Regions from separate parts of the Providencia hangzhouensis genome, predicted to be linked through region 3. Evidence: predicted binding sites of a transcription regulator. Region 3 holds the regulator's gene; each other region holds the start of a gene.
What was found. Region 3 encodes PurR, which represses purine synthesis genes. Its sites were predicted from a motif close to CANGCAAACGTTTGCNTG; they were not measured.
Positions count from the first base shown of each region.

Region 1 (5,774 bases), 590 kb from region 3:
GCGTCGGTGAATATAATCAATCTCTACCAATTCGACTAGGCCCACTTTCTCACTGTCATTTTCAACGATAAAGCGGCGTTCAGACTGGTCATGAATATGTTTATCGTAAAGATCGCTTAATTCAACAAAAGCTTCGTAAGGTTCTTCAAACCAATAACGCATAACACTGGCATTATTATCAAGCTGGTGAATGAATGCTAAATCTTCACGTTCAAGTGGGCGCAACCTAAACGGATGAACTTGCCCGGTTGTCATAAAAATACCTCTATTTAGTTAGGAAAAATGTGTTGTTCTTCGATTACAAGGATAACATTTATTTACGATAAAATAATGACACAGCACAGAGAGATGATCACCTTGTTGAAAAATAATTCATTTTACTTAGGAGGACGCTGTTTAACTCAATACCGTTCTATGTTATTTCCATGTGAAATACGACGAAAAAAGGGTGGATATCCACCCTTAAGTTTATATTTTTCGCTGTCACGAAGGTTACTCGTTAGCATAACCTTGTTGCGGTAAAATTTGGTTATCTAACACAGCGTTACCTTTTTGCATTGTTAATCGGCCACTGATGAACCATTCAACAACTAATGGGTAAATCGCATGTTCTTGAGCTTTAACCCGATCGATAATATCTTCTTCGCTATCTTGTTCAAAGATAGGCACTTTGGCTTGTAAAATAACCGGCCCGCCATCCAGCTCTTCTGTAACGAAATGCACCGATGTGCCATGTTCTTTATCCCCATTTTCCAGCGCCTTACGGTGTGTATGTAAACCGGGGTATTTAGGTAGCAAAGAAGGGTGGATATTGAGTAATTTTCCAGCAAAGTGGTTGACGAATTGGGCTGATAAGATACGCATAAAACCCGCTAATACGACTAAATCAGACTGGAATTGGTCAACCTGCGCGAGTAGTGCAGCATCATATGCTTGGCGGTCAGTATATTGTTTCGCATCTAAATAACAGGCTGGGATCCCAGCCTGTTGTGCTCGAACAAGCCCATAAGCATTGGCTTGGTTGCTGATAACAGCAACAATTTGAGCGCCAATTGCCCCAGAGCGACAGCTATCAATTAATGATTGCAAATTACTGCCACTGCCAGAAATGAGGACAACTATTTTTTTCATTAGCGGATCACAACCTGCTCTTCACCCGCAGGTAATGCACCAATTGTACCGATTTGCCATGCGTTTTCACCAAGCTTGTTCAGCAGAGCAAGTGCATTTTCGACTTCTTGCTGTGGCAGAGCAATAATAATCCCCACACCACAATTGAAGGTACGGTACATTTCATGGGTACTAACATCACCAGCTTGCTGTAGCCAATTAAAGACTGCGGGCCATTGCCAGCTGCTGCCGTCAATAATCGCTTGTGTGTTGTCAGGTAGTACGCGAGGAATATTTTCCCAGAAACCCCCACCGGTTATGTGTGCAATGGCGTGGATATCGCTATTTGCGATCAGCTCTAATACATTTTTAACGTAAATGCGTGTTGGTTCCAATAAGTGATCAGCTAAAGGTTTTCCATCTAATAGCGTTTCTTCAGGGTTGGTTTGACTGACTTCAAGGATTTTGCGAACCAGCGAATAGCCATTTGAATGAGGGCCGCTAGAGGCTAAAGCAATTAAGGCATCCCCAGCACTCACTTTGCTGCCATCGATGATTTCTGAGCGCTCAACAACACCCACACAGAAACCCGCCACATCGTAGTCTTCACCATGGTACATACCAGGCATTTCAGCGGTTTCACCGCCAACTAATGCGCAACCAGATTGTTTACAGCCTTCTGCGATACCTGTAATCACGCTAGTAGCGGTATCCACATCCAGTTTACCGGTTGCATAATAATCAAGGAAGAATAGAGGCTCTGCGCCTTGAACAATCAGGTCATTGACACACATAGCGACGAGGTCAATCCCAATGGAGTCATGACGTTTTAAATCCATTGCTAAGCGTAATTTGGTACCGACACCGTCAGTGCCTGAGACTAAAACAGGTTCACGGTATTTTTGCGGTAGGGAACATAATGCACCGAATCCCCCAAGCCCACCCATAACTTCTGGGCGGCGGGTTTCTTTTACGACACCTTTAATACGTTCAACCAAGGCGTTACCCGCATCAATATCAACACCGGCATCTTTATAGCTGAGAGAGGTTTTATCAGTCACTACGGCCCCCAAGGCAATTACATTTTTGAGAAAAATAACATCATTGACATTATTCTAACAGGCTAGGCAAACGTTTGCGATAGCTTTGTGTTGGAAATTTTTTTAGTACTCGTGATCCAAAAAAGGTGATTGCTAAGAAGCCGTACAGCAAAATAATAAGTGATTTTATTTAAATCAAATTTGCGGTTTAGCCAATTTCAACTTAACTGAGATAAGGTATAATTCTAAAAAAATTGTGTTAATCGTTGTTGTTTTGACCAAAATCAAGCGTTATCTAGTGGCAACCAAAGCTAAAAGAGGTATAATCCGGCGATTTTTTTGTCCGCCGCCGTCTTAAATAGTAGGAGAAACCCATGAAGATCGTTGAGGTAAAACACCCTCTCGTTAAACATAAACTCGGCCTGATGCGAGATCATGATATAAGCACAAAACGCTTTCGTGAACTGGCCTCAGAGGTTGGTAGCCTACTGACTTATGAAGCAACTGCTGACCTTGAAACTGAAAAAGTGACTATCGATGGTTGGTGTGGTCCTGTAGAAATAGAACAAATTAAAGGTAAGAAAATCACTGTAGTACCAATCCTCCGTGCAGGTATTGGTATGATGAATGGTGTATTAGATAGTATTCCAAGTGCACGTATCAGTGTGGTAGGTGTTTATCGTGATGAAGAAACACTGCAGCCTGTCCCTTATTTCCAAAAACTCGCATCTAACATTGAAGAACGTATGGCATTAGTGGTTGACCCAATGTTAGCGACGGGTGGCTCAATGATTGCCACTATTGATTTATTAAAAAATGCGGGTTGTACCTCGATTAAAATCTTAGTCCTTGTTGCAGCGCCAGAAGGTTTAAAAGCGTTAGAAGCTGCGCATCCAGATGTTGAATTATATACCGCTTCAATTGATGAGTATTTAAATGAAGAGGGGTATATCGTTCCGGGTCTCGGTGACGCGGGCGACAAGATATTTGGTACTAAATAATGATAAGCCGACTGAGAAGTCGGCTTTTTTTTGATTAATTGTAGAGACTCACTGCTTATTCAGTGATTAGCCATTTCGCTAAAAGAGGATAAAGTCACATGACTCGTCGCACCATCAGTGTTGAAGAAAGACCACCATTATTACAAACTATCCCACTGAGCCTTCAACACCTGTTTGCTATGTTTGGCGCAACCGTTATCGTACCGATTCTGTTTGGTGTAAACCCCGCGACAATTTTGCTGTTTAATGGAATAGGAACGCTGCTGTACTTATTTATTTGTAAAGGGCAAATTCCGGCTTATTTAGGTTCAAGTTTTGCATTCATTTCCCCTGTGTTGATTTTATTACCATTAGGTTATGAATTGGCACTTGGCGGCTTTATCATTTGTGGCGTGTTGTTCTGTATAGTTGCGCTGATTGTTAAAGTTGCAGGAAGAGGGTGGATCAACGTCATGTTCCCCCCAGCGGCAATGGGGGCAATCGTAGCTGTAATTGGTTTAGAGCTTGCTCAAACCGCTGCAGGTATGGCAGGGCTATTACCTAAAGATGGCGCAGTGGTTGATTCGAACACGTTAATTATTTCCCTGACCACATTATCAGTCACTATTCTCTGCGCGGTCGTTTTCCGTGGGTTTTTATCTATAATCCCAATTTTGATTGGTTTTTTAGCGGGTTATGCATTGTCCTATTTTATGGGGATTGTAGACTTTACACCCGTTATTGAAGCGCCATGGTTTGCTATCCCAACATTTTATACACCACGCTTCGAATGGTTTGCTATTTTAACCATTTTACCTGCGGCCTTAGTGGTTATCGCTGAGCACGTAGGGCACTTAGTGGTCACGGCGAATATTGTTGAGCGTGACTTAATGAAATCGCCAGGTTTGCATCGCTCAATGTTTGCGAATGGGTTCTCGACGGTGATTTCAGGTTTCTTTGGCTCAACACCGAATACGACTTATGGTGAAAATATTGGGGTAATGGCAATTACCAAGGTATACAGCACATGGGTGATTGGCGGAGCTGCAATTATTGCTATTTTATTATCTTGTGTTGGTAAATTAGCTGCTGCTATCCAATTAGTGCCGGTTCCTGTCATGGGCGGGGTTTCACTCTTATTATACGGGGTAATTGGTGCATCAGGTATTCGTGTGTTGATTGATTCAAAAGTTGATTATAACAAGCCACAGAATTTGATTTTAACCTCAGTGATTTTAATTATTGGTGTTAGTGGTGCGGTTATCCATATCGGTCAAGCGGAACTTAAAGGTATGGCACTGGCGACGATTGTCGGGATCTTTATGGCACTATTGTTCCGTTTTATAACATTTGTTAGGCCTGAAAAGCAATTTGTAACATCTGAAGTGCAAGAGCTTGATAGCAATAAAAAATAAGCCATGTGATTTTCCCTATTGCCGTTCGGTTGATCGAGCGGCATTTGCTCACCGTTCTTATTCATCTATCCGTGTTTTTTATGGTAAACTGCTAGATGAAAATTGATTTGTACAGCCAGAGGCGCTTCTGAACACACCATCACAGCTTTCATTACCACTATATCTGCCAGATGATGAAACCTTTGCAAGCTTTTATGCAGGGGAAAATGGGGCGTTGCTGTCTGCTATTCAGTCTGCTATTAATCAACCACACGGTAGTTATATCTATTATTGGTCGCGAGAAGGTGGTGGAAAAAGCCATTTATTACATGCGGCTTGTGCTGAACTGTCTGAACAAGGCATTGCAGTAGGCTATGTCCCTTTAGATAAACGTGCATATTTTGTCCCTGAAGTACTAGACGGTATGGAACATTTATCACTCGTTTGTATTGATAATATTCAGTGCATCGCGGGTGATGAAGAGTGGGAAATGGCGATTTTCAATTTATATAACCGTATTTTGGAAATTGGCCGAACTTGTTTATTAATCACTGGGGATAGGCCACCTCGGCAAATCGAACTGAAATTACCTGATTTAGCGTCTCGCCTTGATTGGGGACAAATTTATAAACTGCATCCACTGAGTGACGAAGATAAAATTTGGGCACTGCAATTACGTGCTCGTATTCGTGGTTTCGAATTACCGGAAGATGTGTGCCGTTTCGTATTAAAACGCTTAGATAGAAAAATGGGAACCTTGTTTGATATCTTAAACAAACTTGACCACGCATCCATCGTTGCTCAGCGCAAATTAACGATCCCTTTCGTAAAAGATATTCTAAAACTCTAGTAGACTAAACGAGTTGGCAGCCGCATAGCTGCCAAAATAGTGACTATAAGATTTCACAGACTTGCTCAGGCGGACGGCCTAAGCGTGCTTTATCACCATTAACAACGATAGGGCGTTCAATCAACTTAGGGTTCTCATGCATCGCTTTAATGAGTTGGTCCTGAGTTAAGCTGTCATCGTTTAAATTCAATTCCTTATACAGCTCTTCTTTGGTGCGCATTAATTGACGAGCATCTTTAAAGCCTAACATTTTAAGGAGTTTTTTGATCTCAGCTACCGTTGGGGGTGTTTTTAAATATTCGACCACCGTGGGAGTGATACCCTTATCAGTTAAAAGGGCTAGGGTTTCACGACTTTTAGAACAACGTGGGTTGTGGTAAATCTTAATCGAATCCGTCAT
Region 1 is NZ_CP135052.1:2,126,299-2,132,072, forward strand. Features, by position in the region: gene speG (spermidine N1-acetyltransferase) at 1-255, opposite strand, end outside; gene purN (phosphoribosylglycinamide formyltransferase) at 493-1,131, opposite strand; gene purM (phosphoribosylformylglycinamidine cyclo-ligase) at 1,131-2,171, opposite strand; gene upp (uracil phosphoribosyltransferase) at 2,525-3,151, shown strand; gene uraA (uracil permease) at 3,250-4,545, shown strand; gene hda (DnaA inactivator Hda) at 4,673-5,374, shown strand; gene arsC (arsenate reductase (glutaredoxin)) at 5,418-5,774, opposite strand.
Region 1: the regulator PurR is predicted to act here: its motif matches at 2,235-2,252, upstream of purM (phosphoribosylformylglycinamidine cyclo-ligase).

Region 2 (5,774 bases), 2.2 Mb from region 3:
TGACCGAAAATTTCAGGTCTGAAATTTTGAGAGACTCTCACATTGTTTAAGCGATAAACAATGTGCGTTGTTTTCAATTTTCAGCTTGTTCCAGATTGTTAAAGAGCATAATTGTTAAACCAACTACAATATAATTGGCTTAATCATTATTGGGGACATCGTCTTTCACTCGATATCGGCGCAATTGGCGTCCCCTAGGGGATTCGAACCCCTGTTACCGCCGTGAAAGGGCGGTGTCCTAGGCCTCTAGACGAAGGGGACACGAAAATCACAAAAACTTTTGTGCTTTCATGTAAGTCCTATTCTCGCGAATAAGTCTCCCACGTAAAGCCATTGCTCTACTTTCTATCAGACAATCTGTGTGAGCACTTCACAAAAACACTTCAATGGTAAGGAGGTGATCCAACCGCAGGTTCCCCTACGGTTACCTTGTTACGACTTCACCCCAGTCATGAATCACAAAGTGGTAAGCGCCCTCCCGAAGGTTAAGCTACCTACTTCTTTTGCAACCCACTCCCATGGTGTGACGGGCGGTGTGTACAAGGCCCGGGAACGTATTCACCGTAGCATTCTGATCTACGATTACTAGCGATTCCGACTTCATGGAGTCGAGTTGCAGACTCCAATCCGGACTACGACGTACTTTATGAGTTCCGCTTGCTCTCGCGAGGTCGCTTCTCTTTGTATACGCCATTGTAGCACGTGTGTAGCCCTACTCGTAAGGGCCATGATGACTTGACGTCATCCCCACCTTCCTCCGGTTTATCACCGGCAGTCTCCTTTGAGTTCCCGACCGAATCGCTGGCAACAAAGGATAAGGGTTGCGCTCGTTGCGGGACTTAACCCAACATTTCACAACACGAGCTGACGACAGCCATGCAGCACCTGTCTCAGAGTTCCCGAAGGCACCAAAGCATCTCTGCTAAGTTCTCTGGATGTCAAGAGTAGGTAAGGTTCTTCGCGTTGCATCGAATTAAACCACATGCTCCACCGCTTGTGCGGGCCCCCGTCAATTCATTTGAGTTTTAACCTTGCGGCCGTACTCCCCAGGCGGTCGATTTAACGCGTTAGCTCCGAAAGCCACTCCTCTAGGGAACAACCTTCAAATCGACATCGTTTACAGCGTGGACTACCAGGGTATCTAATCCTGTTTGCTCCCCACGCTTTCGCACCTGAGCGTCAGTCTTTGTCCAGGGGGCCGCCTTCGCCACCGGTATTCCTCCACATCTCTACGCATTTCACCGCTACACATGGAATTCTACCCCCCTCTACAAGACTCTAGCTGACCAGTCTTAGATGCCATTCCCAGGTTAAGCCCGGGGATTTCACATCTAACTTAATCAACCGCCTGCGTGCGCTTTACGCCCAGTAATTCCGATTAACGCTTGCACCCTCCGTATTACCGCGGCTGCTGGCACGGAGTTAGCCGGTGCTTCTTCTGTCGGTAACGTCAATCGCTGATGATATTAGCATCAACGCCTTCCTCCCGACTGAAAGTACTTTACAACCCTAGGGCCTTCTTCATACACGCGGCATGGCTGCATCAGGCTTGCGCCCATTGTGCAATATTCCCCACTGCTGCCTCCCGTAGGAGTCTGGGCCGTGTCTCAGTCCCAGTGTGGCTGATCATCCTCTCAGACCAGCTAGGGATCGTCGCCTAGGTGAGCCATTACCTCACCTACTAGCTAATCCCATATGGGTTCATCCGATAGCGCAAGGACCGAAGTTCCCCTGCTTTGCTCCTGAGAGATTATGCGGTATTAGCTACCGTTTCCAGTAGTTATCCCCCTCTATCGGGCAGATCCCCATACATTACTCACCCGTCCGCCGCTCGTCAGCGAGAAGCAAGCTTCCCCTGTTACCGCTCGACTTGCATGTGTTAGGCCTGCCGCCAGCGTTCAATCTGAGCCATGATCAAACTCTTCAATTAAAAGTAGCTTGATGCTCAAAGAATGTTTACTGTCGTATGTCTTCTTGCGAAAACATATTACCTATTAGTTCATATATATGAATTAACGTGTTAGTCACTCTTCAAGACTTAAAATCAAATATTTTTTTGATAGTGTCCTGTGAGTGCCCACACAGATTGTCTGATAAATTGTTAAAGAGCGTTGCAGCTTTTCTTTATGAAAACCAACCTTTCGGTCGTTGCTGCGAGGAGGCGTATATTACGTTTTCCTCCGTGAGAGTCAAGCAATTTTTTGCTTTTTCTTTTTCAGAATCTCTCGCTGCCGTTTCAGTGTTCATCGCGCTTTGCGTTGTCTTGTTCCCGGTCAGTGGATGCGCATTATAGGGAGTCAGAAAAATCTGGCAACCCCTTTTTTGCATTTTTTTATTCAACTGCTGCATTACACAGCAAAACCCCTACTTATACCGACTTATACACGAAGTTATCCACAACATGAAAATAATTTAAAAATTATCGCGCATTACGCAAACGTTTGCGTTACAATTGGCTCGAAATTTCGGCATTGATTTTGTTTTTATGTTCTGAAATTGTTAGTGACTTATATATTGTTATAGGGAAAGCTGGCCAATTCCGCTTTGCTTTCATCAATAGATATAATAGGTATATAAGAAAAGCTCTTTGAGTTTTTACTGACTGATATTCGTTATTGCCTTATTTATTCAAATCCAAGGGATCTATCTCATGCAACTGCTTCGTCCTATTCGTCGTGCCCTGCTTAGTGTGTCTGATAAAACAGGGGTTGTTGAATTCGCTAAGGCGTTATCTCAACGTGGTGTTGAGCTTCTATCTACTGGCGGTACTGCAAAGTTACTTGCTGAGTCAGGACTAAACGTAACTGAAGTTTCAGATTACACTGGGTTTCCTGAAATGATGGATGGTCGAGTGAAAACATTGCACCCAAAAGTGCATGGCGGAATTTTAGGTCGTCGCGGTACGGATGATGCCATTATGCAACAGCATGATATTGCCCCTATCGATATGGTCGTTGTTAATCTGTACCCTTTTGCCCAAACAGTGGCAAAACCAAATTGCACCCTTGAAGATGCTGTAGAAAATATTGATATCGGCGGCCCAACCATGGTGCGCTCCGCGGCTAAAAATCATAAAGATGTAGCAATTGTGGTAAATAGTAATGACTATCAAACCATCATTGATGAAATGGATAACCACGAAAACTCGCTAAATTGGTCGACTCGGTTTGACCTCGCAATAAAAGCTTTCGAACACACTGCTGCTTATGACAGCATGATTGCGAATTACTTTGGTGAATTAGTTGCCCCTTATTATGGTGATACGACCCAACCTTCTGGCCGTTTCCCTCGCACCTTGAATTTAAATTTTATAAAAAAACAAGACATGCGTTATGGAGAGAACAGCCACCAAGATGCTGCTTTTTATATAGAAGAAAACCCAAAAGAAGCTTCTATTGCAACTGCACAACAAATTCAAGGTAAAGCCCTGTCTTATAATAATATCGCTGATACCGATGCGGCTCTTGAGTGTGTTAAATCATTCGAAGAACCTGCTTGTGTAATTGTCAAACATGCTAACCCTTGTGGTGTCGCTATCGGTGATTCTATTCATACAGCTTATGATAACGCATTCAAAACTGACCCAACGTCTGCTTTTGGTGGCATTATCGCGTTTAACCGTCAATTAGATAAAGAAACCGCTCAAGCGATCATTGACCGCCAATTTGTAGAAGTCATTATCGCGCCTTCTGTTGCTAAAGATGCATTGCCTATTCTTGAGACTAAACAAAACGTTCGCGTACTTGAATGTGGCGAATGGAGCAAACCAGTTGCAAGTTTAGACTTTAAACGCGTGAATGGCGGTTTATTAGTGCAAGACCGTGACTTAGGAATGGTTGAAAAAGAAGAACTTCGCGTTGTGACTAAGCGCCAACCAACTGAACGCGAGCTAAAAGATGCGTTATTCTGTTGGAAAGTCGCAAAATTTGTGAAATCCAATGCTATCGTTTATGCCAAAAATGATATGACTATCGGTATTGGCGCAGGGCAAATGAGCCGTGTGTACTCTGCAAAAATTGCAGGTATTAAAGCCGCAGATGAAGGCTTAGAAGTCGCTGGCTGTGCAATGGCTTCAGATGCCTTTTTCCCATTCCGCGATGGTATTGATGCCGCCGCTGCTGTTGGAGTAACTTGTGTGATCCAACCAGGTGGTTCTATCCGCGATGAAGAAGTGATTGCTGCTGCAAATGAACATGGTATTGCAATGCTTTTCACTAATATGCGTCATTTCCGTCACTAATTATTAGGAGCCTAGTAATGAATATTTTGATTATTGGTGGCGGTGGCCGTGAACATGCCTTAGCGTGGAAAGCGGCTCAATCCCCTTTAGCAAATAAAGTGTATGTTGCCCCGGGCAATGCAGGCACAGCATTAGAACCATCCCTTGAGAACGTTAATATTTCTGCGACAGATATTGATGGGCTGCTCCAATTCGCTAAAGAAAAGCAAATTGGTTTAACGATTGTCGGCCCTGAAGCACCATTAGTTATTGGTGTTGTAGATGCATTTAAGGCTGCTGGCTTAACTATTTTTGGCCCAACCAAAGGTGCTGCTCAGCTTGAAGGCTCTAAAGCATTTACTAAGGACTTTTTAGCTCGCCATCATATTCCTACCGCGGCCTATGAAAATTTTACTGATATTGAACCTGCTTTAGCTTACTTAGATAAAGTCGGTGCGCCAATCGTGATCAAAGCAGATGGTCTTGCAGCGGGGAAAGGCGTTATCGTAGCCATGACTCTGCAAGAAGCAAAAGAAGCTGTTCATGACATGTTAGCGGGGAATGCCTTTGGTGATGCAGGACATCGTATCGTGATCGAAGAGTTTCTTGATGGCGAAGAAGCGAGTTTCATCGTTATGGTAGATGGTGAAAATGTCATTCCAATGGCAACTAGCCAAGATCATAAACGTGTCGGTGATGGTGATACAGGTCTAAATACAGGTGGAATGGGCGCTTACTCCCCAGCTCCTGTTGTGACAGATGAAATACACCAGCGCGTGATGGAACAAGTTATTTATCCAACTGTTAAAGGCATGGACCAAGAAGGAAACCGCTATCAAGGCTTCTTATACGCTGGATTAATGATTGATAAAGCAGGTAACCCAAAAGTTATCGAATTTAACTGTCGTTTTGGCGATCCTGAAACTCAACCTATCATGATGCGCTTGCAATCAGATTTAGTCGCTTTATGTTTAGCGGGGGCGAAAGGTGAGCTGGCAGGTAAAGATTCATTATGGGATGAGCGCCCTGCTTTAGGGGTAGTAATTGCTGCGGGTGGTTACCCAGGTGACTACCACAATGGCGATGTAATTTCAGGTTTACCAACCACCGAAGCGGCTGATAGCAAAGTTTTCCATGCGGGTACTCGCATGAAAGATGGAGAAGTCGTGACTGCCGGTGGTCGCGTCCTATGCGTAACAGCATTAGGTAATGATATCGCTAAAGCGCAAGCCAAAGCTTATGAAGTGGCAAAAACCATTCACTGGAATGATAGCTTCTACCGCAACGACATCGGTTACCGCGCTATTGCTCGCATAAAATAATACAAAGCACCAAACCATTTACTGAGCTGATAAGAGGATACTTTTATCAGCTTTTTTATTGTTGTTTGTACTATCAAACAAGCACTCTAAGGATTTCTGTTCGTAGCTAGACGGCAAGGTGACTAGGCTAAGTCACCGCGGCCAACAATGCTGAAGGTCGAAAGGCTACGAGTTGACGAGCAAAAATATCGGCTCTAAGTATTTCAATTCAGAGCTAGGCGGCAAACGAAGAT
Region 2 is NZ_CP135052.1:419,521-425,294, reverse strand. Features, by position in the region: tRNA gene PZ638_RS01895 (tRNA-Glu) at 186-261, opposite strand; rRNA gene PZ638_RS01890 (16S ribosomal RNA) at 391-1,930, opposite strand; gene PZ638_RS01885 (hypothetical protein) at 2,125-2,349, opposite strand; gene purH (bifunctional phosphoribosylaminoimidazolecarboxamide formyltransferase/IMP cyclohydrolase) at 2,651-4,240, shown strand; gene purD (phosphoribosylamine--glycine ligase) at 4,258-5,541, shown strand.
Region 2: the regulator PurR is predicted to act here: its motif matches at 2,431-2,448, upstream of purH (bifunctional phosphoribosylaminoimidazolecarboxamide formyltransferase/IMP cyclohydrolase).

Region 3 (5,774 bases):
TTTTGAATGACTCGGACGTGTAATCCTGTCTCTTCAGCAATTTCTGTGATTTTTTTTGTTGGATTTCGATACAGTAATTCTAAAACTTCATCAATGAAGTGAGGCTTTTTCTTAGCTTTAGTCCTATTAAAGCAATCTAACAACTCTTTAAATGAAGAATTAGCTAAAGCTTCAAACCAGCGGTCTTTCCATATCTCATTTAGTGCGATTGGGGTGTCAGTATAGTTTAATGTTCTTTGAGGCAGTAGAAAACGTAAGGCATCATGACGAATACGTAATACCATTACTTTTGAATGATTAGGGCTAGCAGTAAATGTATTAACCCTAGGAATAATCAGCTGGTAAGGGTCTGTTATTGAATCGTTATCAGTTGTCATGCGAAATGCATCTGATGAAACCCAGATTTCAGCACCTGTTCCAGGGAAAATTTTAATTGCTTCTGTAAACTCTTTGATTATCAAAATAGAACTAACAAAGGATTTTAATTCATCTGGTGGATAGTACTGTTTTAACATCATTCTTGAGCACTCATTATTTAATGTCGCAATGATAACGTTTTTTAACAAGAAAATTAACCATGAAATATCTATATCTTAGTAGATGACAAAATTAAAACTTTAATTTTTAGTGAAATCCGCTTTGAATTAAGAAAATTGATGAGAAAGGTAAGGTTTTACCAGCCAAGAATAATCGGCTATTGGTTATATAGCAAAATACTGAACATATATTACTGTATGGTCACTAGTGCTATACACTGAAGGAAATTTTTATGAATTTGCTAAAATAAAAATCATGCCGATAAGATTCGGCATGATTGAGTCGGTAAGCTATACTTTATGAATTCGTTTGGCAATCAACCTGCTTAATAGTTTGGTTATTTTTGCTTGCACAGCGTTGCATAAAGTAGCCAATGGCCATTGGAATGATCGTTACTGCCATCACCCCAGTTGTTGCTAACAATGGGTCGAAAGTAAGAGCAGAAACAAGTAGACTGGCTAAAAAACATAAACCTAGTTGTAAGGCATTTTGTAATGCGGCAGCTTTACCACTGGCGCTAGGAAATGCATTTAGTGCTTTGGATACTGCAATTGGGTAAGAGGCTCCGTTCATAGCTGCCATAAAGCAGAATGGGATCAAGATCATAGTTAATGATGGTGTGGTATAAATAGCCATGATGAATAAAATAGACATGCTTACCGCATAACCAACAAGTAACAATGGAAATATTGTTTCTGCTCGGACTTTTGCTAATAAAATACGGCAGCCATACCCACCAACAATAAAGGCTAAAGTTTGTGGAATATAACTCAAACCGATATCCGCAGGGTTGAAACCCATATTACGTAAGATAAAAGGCGAGCCGGTTAGCCAAGCGAAAAAACCCGCACTGCATGAAGCGTAAACGAGCACATTACCGCTGAAAACTGGCGAACTGAGTAAGTTTGAGAAAGAAATCTTAGCTTGTGGTTGGCTGTCATCAATTATTGTTTTAACTGAAACATTTTTCAAAAAGAGTGTTGGCAATAAAAGTAATATACCCACAGCCATTAGGATCAGGAAAATTGCTTCCCATGTTTGGTGTTCTAGTACCCATGCTCCTAATAATGGTGCTAAAGCAGGGGATAGCGCAACTAACGGCATAATAGAAGCAAAAACTTTTTGGGTATTTGCTTCATCATAGCGGTCGATAACAAGAGCTTGCCATAAAACTGCAGCGGAGCAGACACCAACAGCCTGTAAAAATCGTAGTGTTAATAACTGTGTTGCGGTTTCCACCCAATAAATAGCTAAGCTACTGATAATGAAAATAGTTAAGCCCACAATGAGCACAGGCTTACGGCCAAGTTTGTCTGACAATGGCCCCCATAACAATTGAGCGAAGGCAAAACCGGCTAAAAATATACTGAGAGAAGCACTGATAGCGCCTTCTGATGTATGCAGGGTGTCTTGCATAGCACCGAATGCAGGTAAATACATATCAATAGCTAAAAACCCCAGCATGCTAAGTCCTGCAAGGTAAACCATAAATCCAGGGGAATTTTTTTTCACAGTATTCGACATAATTATTACTTATCTGATATTTAAAAAAAATGTTAATGATGATGCCATTGTATAGGCTATTTTTTTAGGTTGTGAAACGGTAATATTTGGATCTTGCTATCAAAATTTTTGAAAGGAGAGGTTATGTGGTCTGCGCATGCACTCGAAGTGATTGATGCTGTTGCCCGAACTGGGAGCTTTAGTGGTGCTGCTGAAGAGTTACACCGTGTACCTTCTGCAATCAGTTATACCGTCAAGCAAGTTGAAGAATGGCTTGCGGTTCCCCTATTTGAGCGTCGACATCGCGATGTTGTTCTTACAGAAGCTGGAACGATATTTATTAAGGAAAGTCGTTCTGTTATCAAAAAAATGACAGATACAAGGCATCAATGCCAGCAGGTTGCTAATGGTTGGCGGGGGCAATTTAGTATTGCTGTTGATTGCATTGTAAAACCACAGAGAGCAGAGCAATTGATACTGGATTTTTATCGTCACTTTCCAGATATTGAACTTTTCATTCATCCTGAAGTATTTAATGGTGTTTGGGATGCACTTGCTGATGGGCGTGTAGATGTTGCTATTGGAGCTACTCGAGCCTCACCGATTGGTGAAAGATATAGTTTCCGTGATATGGGTTTTATGTCATGGAGGTGTGTGGCGAGCCCTAAACACCCATTAGCGAATATAAGCGGCAAGCTAACAGACGACCAAATGCGCGAGTTTCCAAGTTTATGTCTCGAAGACACTTCTCGTAATCTACCAAAACGTGATACATGGGCTCTTGATAATCAACGTCGTCTTGTCGTACCTTCTTGGGAAAATGGTCTAGCTTGTTTGGTTAACGGGTTGTGTGTCGGAATGGTGCCAGAGCATCGTGCGGCTTCGTTTTGCGAAAAAGGCTTATTAGTTGAACTAGCATTAGCACAGCCATTTCCACCCAGTCCTTGTTGTCTAACTTGGGTGGAAAATAATACATCACCAGCGTTGAATTGGTTATTGGATTACCTTGGCGATAACGAAACGCTCAATGCCGAGTGGCTTTCAAACTAATTATGCGTATTATCGACGATAATCGATAAATGGGCCGTCAGCAACGGAACGGCGTTCTACAAGGCGAGGGTGGACTTCAATTGTTTGAGCATCTTCGCGCTTATTTACAATACGATCGAGCAGCATTGTGAAAGCCATTTGGCCTAAACGCTCTTTTGGTTGGTGAATTGTGGTCAATGCCGGGGTAAAATAGCGCGCATTTCGCACGTTATCATAGCCAATGATTGAAATGTCTTGTGGGACACGCAATCCCATCTCATCAGCGGCGCAAATTGCCCCCATTGCCATAATATCACCGCCACAGAAAACGGCAGTAGGGCGTTGCTTATGGCTTAAAATTTGCATCATTGCCTTATAGCCAGATTCTGGCTCGAAGTCCCCTTGAACAATCCATTCATCTTTTATGGTGATTTTGGCCTCTTCCATCGCCTTTTTAAAGCCAGTTAATCGACCAATACCCGTATTTCTTTCAAGAGAACCAGGGATGGCTCCGATGTCACGATGCCCTCTATCAATCAAATAACGTCCTGCAAGATAGCCACCGTGGAATGAGTTATCAATAATACTATCGGTAAAATCGCCACGGGAAGTTCCCCAGTCCATCACTACCATTGGGATATTGCGGTAATCTTCCAGCATACTGATTAAGGGGGCAGGATATTCGGAGCACATTACGAGTAAACCATCAACACGCTTTTGTGCCAGCATCTGCAAATACGCTTTTTGTTTTCCCAAATTATTATGAGAATTACAAAGGATTAGCGTATAACCTTTTTCATAACAGCTATTTTCAACTGATTCAATTACCTCTGCGAAGTAAGGAGCTTCACATGAGGTTGCCAACAACCCAATCGACTTTGTGTTGTTAACTTTTAGACTACGGGCAACCGCACTTGGCGAATAATTGAGCTCTTTAATTGCAGCCCAAACCGCAGCTTTAGTGTCATCAGCTACAAAGCGCGTTTTATTAATAACATGGGATACGGTTGTGGTAGATACGCCAGCGCGTTTCGCCACATCTTTAATCGTTGCCATGGGGGAAAAAAACTCCTGACCAATAACCGGTCTCTATAAGAATTCTTGTTAAAAAATTACCTGCATATTGATGCATTGATCCTTTGCTGGCAATAATTTAGCGATTTGTTGTCGATTTTGTCTGATCTAGCGCAAAAACGAAAGAAATAATTGATGTTATAACATGTGATATAGACACTAGTTTTACTTTTTTAGATATGTATACTGAATAACATTGATTTTTGTATGGTTATTTAGTTGTTTAACTACGTTTGGATGAGAGGAACTCATGGATACAGATGTTAAATATGGTTTGCTTGCTGCGTTGGGCTCATTAGCATTGATTATATTTCTTGCTGCACATATTTTCTGATTTTATTTCAGCCTCGAATAGGGTGAATTTAATAAGGGCGAGAATATCTCGCCCTTATTGTATCTATACCTAGCAATAAGCAGAAATTGTTATGCTAAATTTTCTTCCACAAATTTCCAGTTAACTAGCGCCCAGAAATTTTCTAAATATTTAGGGCGAGCGTTACGGTAATCGATATAATAAGCATGTTCCCAAATATCGACAGTTAACACAGGCTTATCATCACCAGAAATAGGTGTTGCAGCATTGGATGTATTTACAATAGCAAGGTTACCATCCGCTTTTTTCACTAACCAAGTCCAGCCCGCACCGAAGTTTTTGGTTGCTGCATCAGTAAATTGAGCTTTAAATTCAGCAAAAGAACCGAATGCCTTATTGATAGCTTCAGCGACTTTACCTGTTGGCTCGCCACCAGCGTTTGGTGCTAAGCAATTCCAATAGAAAGTGTGATTCCAAACTTGTGCCGCGTTGTTAAAAACGCCTGCTTCAGAAGTTTTAATGATTTCTTCTAAAGATTTTCCTTCAAAGTTAGTGCCTTTGATGAGGTTGTTCAAGTTAACAACGTAAGTGTTGTGGTGCTTACCATAGTGATATTCTAAGGTTTCAGCAGAGATATAAGGTTCTAAAGCATCTTTTGCATACGGTAAAGCGGGTAGTTCAAATGACATTGCGTACTCCTTGATTGCTTTTATATCAATATACTTAGGGTGTTTGCTCTTAAAATGAGCGAAATAATATGTGACAGCTTATCATTACAGTTTCGCCTATTGGCGATATGATACTTAATACATTAATGATAACACGATAAACCATACAAAGATAAAGGTAATAGTGTTACTAAGATGTTAACAAATAAATAGAGGTATTACACATAAAAATCATATAGATATTGTAATCGAAAAATCTAAAGATATTAAGTTTCGGTTTTTATCTAGAAATAGCTACTTGTTTGACTTAAGTAGAGAGAAGATAGAAAAGGTGCCTTTTTGTTTTTTGGAATGCTATAGTAATGCCCCTATAAAACTGGCATATTGTATGAAACAATTCAGTTTCCTATTATATCAGTCAATGTATTCTGTTAAGTTGCGGTAGACTCCCAGTTACCGGCTGACTGCAAAACCTGCATCTTTGTTTTAAGGAAGTTAAAAAATGACAACTATTGAAAGAATTGAGCGCCAAATTAAAGAAAACCCAATTTTATTATATATGAAAGGCTCTCCTAAACTTCCGAGCTGTGGTTTTTCTGCTCAAGCAGTACAAGCTCTGTCTTCTTGTGGTGAGCGTTTTGCATATGTCG
Region 3 is NZ_CP135052.1:2,712,995-2,718,768, reverse strand. Features, by position in the region: gene PZ638_RS12275 (helix-turn-helix transcriptional regulator) at 1-518, opposite strand, end outside; gene punC (purine nucleoside transporter PunC) at 835-2,061, opposite strand; gene punR (DNA-binding transcriptional activator PunR) at 2,185-3,090, shown strand; gene purR (HTH-type transcriptional repressor PurR) at 3,100-4,125, opposite strand; gene sodB (superoxide dismutase [Fe]) at 4,567-5,145, opposite strand; gene PZ638_RS12250 (Grx4 family monothiol glutaredoxin) at 5,627-5,774, shown strand, end outside.

Region 4 (5,774 bases), 2.1 Mb from region 3:
TCAGGTGTTGTGCTGCTTTATCGGTATTTTTTCGTCCTTTAAGTATTTAGAACGTCAAAAATAGTTTCATAAAGATAAATAGCAGAATATATAAGTCGTGTTACAATCACCGCAAACATTATTAGTTTCACTAGTAATGATGTGGTTTTTTATTTTTCATAATAATCTATTTTATGGAGTTAAAATCTGTTCTTTTGTAAAAAAGAAACGGGTTAATTTCAACATGAGCTCTGATAATCAGCGTTTACAAAATTTTCGTCGTTCCCCATCTTTTGCTATTTTTACTATCACTATGAGTATTGCGGTCATTGGTATCGTTATTGGGCTAAGTATTCCAATGGTTGCGCTTAGGCTAAATAACTATGGTTTCAATGAGTTGTATATTGGCATTATTTCGGCGGCACCTGCATTAGGCATGTTTTTAATTGCACCAGTGGTTCAACGTATTGTGCGTTGGTCAGGTAAGCGAAAAGCAATGCTATTGGCAACGATTGTTTCTGCCATTAGCTTATTACCATTATTGAGTACGTTACCTCTTTGGTTATTATTTCCGTTACGGTTAGTAACGGGCTTAGCGAGTGGTGTGATGATTTGCTTGGGGGAAACGTGGATTAACGAATTATCGCCTGAAAATAAACGGGGCCGTATTTTGGCAATTTACACTACAGTCTTCACAGTAAGCCAGCTACTTGGGCCTTCATTTATTGCTTATTATGGTGTGGAAGATAAATCACCTTTATTGATTTGTACGTTGATCCATTTAATCTCTGTGGTGCTATTTATTTTAATGGATCAAAAAGTCGGTGACCGTTTAGCTGAAAATGCCGCGAAATCTAATTTTTCAATTATTCAATTTGTAAAAATCGCACCGGGTATTTGTGGTGGAATTTTATTTTTTGCCTTCTTTGATGGAACTATTTTATCGATGTTCCCGATTTATGGTATGGGAATGGGGCACACAGAGGCGGTTGCTGCATTAATGATTAGCGCCATTCTTGCTGGGGATGCCATTATGCAGTTACCTTTTGGCTGGCTAGCAGATCATATGAATAGAGAAAAACTATACCGAATTTGTGGCATTATCACACTTGCAGCCAGTCTATTATTGCCCTTCCTTATTACTCAACCTTATCTAATTTGGGTATTGCTGTTTGTTTTAGGGGCGACTGCGGGGGCAATTTATACCATTGCTTTGGTACAAATCGGCCAATATTTCAAAGGGAATGAGTTGATCATCGCTAATGCAGCTGCAGCTATGCTGTGGGGAATTGGCAATTTATCAGGGCCATTACTTGCTGGGGTTGCGACTTCAATCTCACCTGTAGGTTTACCGGTGTTATTGGTTCTGTCTGTAACAGTATTTTTATGGTTCACACGAGAAAAATACAGCGCCCAAACGGTTGAACAAGTTACCCAATAAGTTGATTTGCGGTGCTTTACTCAAATTAGCGAGCACCGCATATAAATTATTCAATAACTTTATACACAACTAGATTTTCTCGGAATTCATCTGGGCGGTGATTGTGCCAGAATAACTCCATGCCTTGTGGTGCAGGTTTAATCGTTTTTGAGAGTACAATTAGCCAGCGGCATTGTTCAGGTTTTTCAAACCGGTCTTGGCGTTGGTGTAATACGCCAGTGTAATAGTAGAGCATTGGCGCTTCAGATTCGCCAATATTATCAGAAGCCATACAATCATTTTCTGTAAATTGGCCAGATAAATGCTGGTTTAAATCGACAAAAACCCCTTCGAAACCTTTTGCGTAGTCTATCCACCCCAAAAACAAGGTTAAAATTACCCCCCAAACAGCACATAAGCCTAATAACCAGTTTTTCATCATATGAAAAGCAGGTGGTATAGGGTTTGGAATAATTTTATTGCGTAAAAACCATACCAATGTAATTAACAAAGCGCAGATAAATGCAATGGGAGAAAATGGCATTTGGTAGCTCATGGGGAGCCAGCGGCTAAATGGAGCTAACCATTCTTGTTGATGACCAGTCAAGGCGATGAAATAGCAAGCCCATAAAAAAAGAATGAGTACAGACCATAAAATAGCCGCAAATCGGGCAATTCCATTAAGGATTTTTTCAGGGAAACTAAGTAGTGTTTGGGTTCCTAAAATGGCCATTGGGGCAATAAAAGGCAATAAATATAGTGCGCGACCAGAAGCTGATATCTGTAGGAAAACAACGCCTAATAAAGGAAATAGTGCTAACAGAAATTCGTTTGAATTAAATAAACGCTTAATTGGGTGCCTTAGAAAATAAGCGACAGCTAGTAAACCGGAAGGAAAGGCAAATAAGGAAACCGCTGCAGGGATCCGCGTTAGGTTAGCTTTTGCGCCTAATTTCTCAACAGAAAAACCAAAGAAACGGCCGATATTATTTTCCCAAAACCACACTATAAATAAATCAGGATGCTGAAGGTAGAGTTGGATAGGCCAAGGTAAAATAGCGATAAGGGCGATTAAGCCTGCGGTTAAGCTGTACAACCAAAATTGCTTAGTCCGGCACTGAGCAAGAAAAATGGGAGATAAGAACAGGCAAATCCAGAGAACTCCGGGGATGAAAACGCCTTTTGACAACATGGTGACGATGGTTCCAAGAGATAACCAAAGTGCAGACATGCGCATTTTTTGTTGTTGTATCAGCCCCAATAACCCATACAGACCAATGGTTGCGCCTGCCATCAGTGCAACATCGGTAAACATATCATGACTATGCCTGATAATCCCGGGGGCACAGGCATACAGTGCAAAAGCGACCCAAATGCGAATATCAGTGAAGTCTGTGGCTTGGAAAAAACGACGTGCCAAAAGAATAAAAAATGAAAAATTGATCACCGAAAAAAATAAGCTTGCACTACGAGCTGCATCATAAAGTGGCATGAAGCTTGAAAATAAATGAGAGGTAATAGCTGCAACCCAATAATAAAGCGGGGGTTTTTCCATAAATGGCTCACCCGCATTTGTAGGTACTAACCATTTACCAGTCTCATACATAGTTTGAATAATACCAAAACTATAATTTTCATCTTGTTTCCAAGGGCTGTGGCTATATATTCCTGGTAATAAATACATAGCAAGAAAACTAATGAAAAGTAGTAAAATACTCCGCTGTAATATGATTAATGGTGCATTCTTATTTGACATTTTTAATATGTTTTATGTGTTTTTTACTTGATTAAATTGAAACTATAACTGCAGTTGATAATAATTCAGGTTATATACTTAAATATATATTTACTCAGCAAGTGATATTTATTTTTTAATAAAAAACAACAGGAACTGTTTTTTTAGCTCTATTTTTAGAAGACGCATATTACCACCAGTAAATAAGTTTTTAGCTATTGGTTTTGTAAGCAAATATTCTGGGATTGTATCAAAAAAATGATCCCCCTCTTTAAACAGACACTATATGAAAGGTATTTAGCTATTTTTACGTAAAGTAAATGTAACTAAAAAGAATCATTATTTGAAAATAATCTTTATTGCATAAGAATCTGCATATTTGGGTGCTAAAAACAGCAAATGGGTAAGAAATGCTAAAAATACTTGATCATTCCCCCTGTTTAGAATGATAATTACCCCCCTCACGATACGTTTTATTCTATTTTAAAAGCCAAACGATTGCGCAACTGTTTTTATTGGGTTTTTTTTCTCAGTTAGTTTATTTTTTCTTAAAAACGTAATCGTTTACGTCAACGTATAGGTTAGTTGTTAGCAGTATTTGAGAATCTTCGTTTTCCATTAACAGCAGAGGTATACCATGTCAGGCCAACAGGCTTCATCCAGTTGCAAATTGGATTCATTTTTCAAGATAACAGCGCGCGGCTCTTCAGTTCGCCGTGAAATCATTGCAGGATTAACCACATTCTTAGCGATGGTTTATTCTGTCATCGTTGTACCTGGCATGTTAGGGCAAGCAGGGTTCCCTCCAACTGCGGTCTTTATTGCAACCTGCTTAGTGGCTGGTTTTGGTTCTTTATTGATGGGGTTATGGGCCAATCTACCAATGGCGATTGGCTGTGCTATTTCACTGACTGCATTTACCGCATTTAGTTTGGTATTAGGGCAGCAAATTAGTATTCCTGTGGCATTAGGTGCCGTATTTTTAATGGGGTGTTTGTTCACCATCATTTCTGTTACAGGTATTCGTAGTTGGATATTACGCAATATGCCAATGGGTATTGCACATGGTACAGGTATTGGTATCGGTTTATTTTTACTGTTAATCGCTGCTAATGGAGTGGGTTTAGTGATCAAAAATCCAAATGCAGGCCTGCCTGTTGCTCTTGGTGAATTTACGTCTTTCCCTGTTTTGATGTCACTCATTGGTTTAGCGGTTATTTTTGGTTTAGAAAAACGTCGTGTTCCGGGTGGTGTACTCCTCGTTATTATTGCAATTTCAATTATTGGTTTAATTTTTGATCCCGCAGTGAAATATCAAGGTTTTTTCAAGTTGCCTTCATTGGGTGATGATGGGCTTTCATTGGTTTTCAATATGGATATCATGGGCGCATTACAGCCAATGGTATTGCCAAGCTTACTTGCATTAGTCATGACGGCGGTTTTTGATGCGACAGGCACTATTCGTGCGGTGGCGGGGCAAGCGAATTTATTGGATAAAGACGGTCAAATTATTGATGGTGGTAAAGCGTTAACTGCAGACTCTGTAAGCAGTATCTTTGCGGGTGCGATTGGTGCATCTCCTGCGGCGGTATATATTGAATCTGCAGCAGGTACCGCCGCTGGTGGTCGCACAGGTTTAACCGCCGTGGTTGTCGGCGTACTGTTCTTACTTATTCTCTTTTTATCGCCGCTATCTTATTTGGTGCCTGCCTATGCAACAGCTCCAGCATTGATGTATGTTGGGCTTTTAATGTTAAGTAATGTCTCTAAGCTTGATTTCGATGATTTTGTGGATTCAATGTCTGGCTTATTGTGTGCCGTATTCATTGTTCTGACTTGTAATATCGTCACGGGGATCATGTTAGGCTTTGCTGCTTTGGTTATCGGCCGCATTTGCGCAGGCGAATGGCGCAAATTGAATATTGGTACTGTGATTATTGCTGTACTTTTAGTGGTGTTTTACGCTTCAGGTCTGGCAATCTAAAGTGGATTATTTCAAAAAGGTGGCTAATGTTGCCACCTTTTTAACTTATTGTATTAATTAATCATAAAGTCTCAATTTTTTCCCCGAAAATGGATGGCTAGGGATAAAATAGAGAGAAGGCGGTTAATCAAGTGGATGTGCATGATTTCCACTGGTTACTGGCTTAGTCTTAATTATCATGGTCTGGACGGTGCTATCTCTTACTATGCGGCGGCAGGCAAAATTTTAGGTTCTAGTCGCTAGGTTAATTCAGTAAGGGCAACATGGAAATTTTCTTTACTATTCTTATTTTGATTTTAGCTGTCTCTGTTTCAGGGGTAGCCGCTAAAATTCTTCCTATTCGTATTCCTCTTCCTCTCATTCAAATTGCTATCGGTGCGCTGTTGGCTTGGCCTCAATTCGGCCTGCATGTCACCTTTGACCCAGAACTTTTTATGGTTCTGTTAATCCCACCTTTGTTGTTTGTTGATGGGTGGAAAACCCCAACACGCGAGTTCTTTCAAAATGGTCGAGAAATTTTTATTTTAGTGTTGGTTCTCGTGCTGGTTACAGTGATTGGGATTGGTTATTTAATTTACTGGTTGATGCCAGGTATTCCATTGATTGCTGCGTTTGCTCTAGCGGCTGTGCTATCTCCAACTGATGCCGTTGCGTTA
Region 4 is NZ_CP135052.1:614,412-620,185, forward strand. Features, by position in the region: gene PZ638_RS02610 (sulfite exporter TauE/SafE family protein) at 1-42, shown strand, start outside; gene PZ638_RS02615 (MFS transporter) at 224-1,420, shown strand; gene PZ638_RS02620 (ArnT family glycosyltransferase) at 1,467-3,155, opposite strand; gene PZ638_RS02625 (NCS2 family permease) at 3,772-5,118, shown strand; gene PZ638_RS02630 (Na+/H+ antiporter) at 5,382-5,774, shown strand, end outside.
Region 4: the regulator PurR is predicted to act here: its motif matches at 3,688-3,705, upstream of PZ638_RS02625 (NCS2 family permease).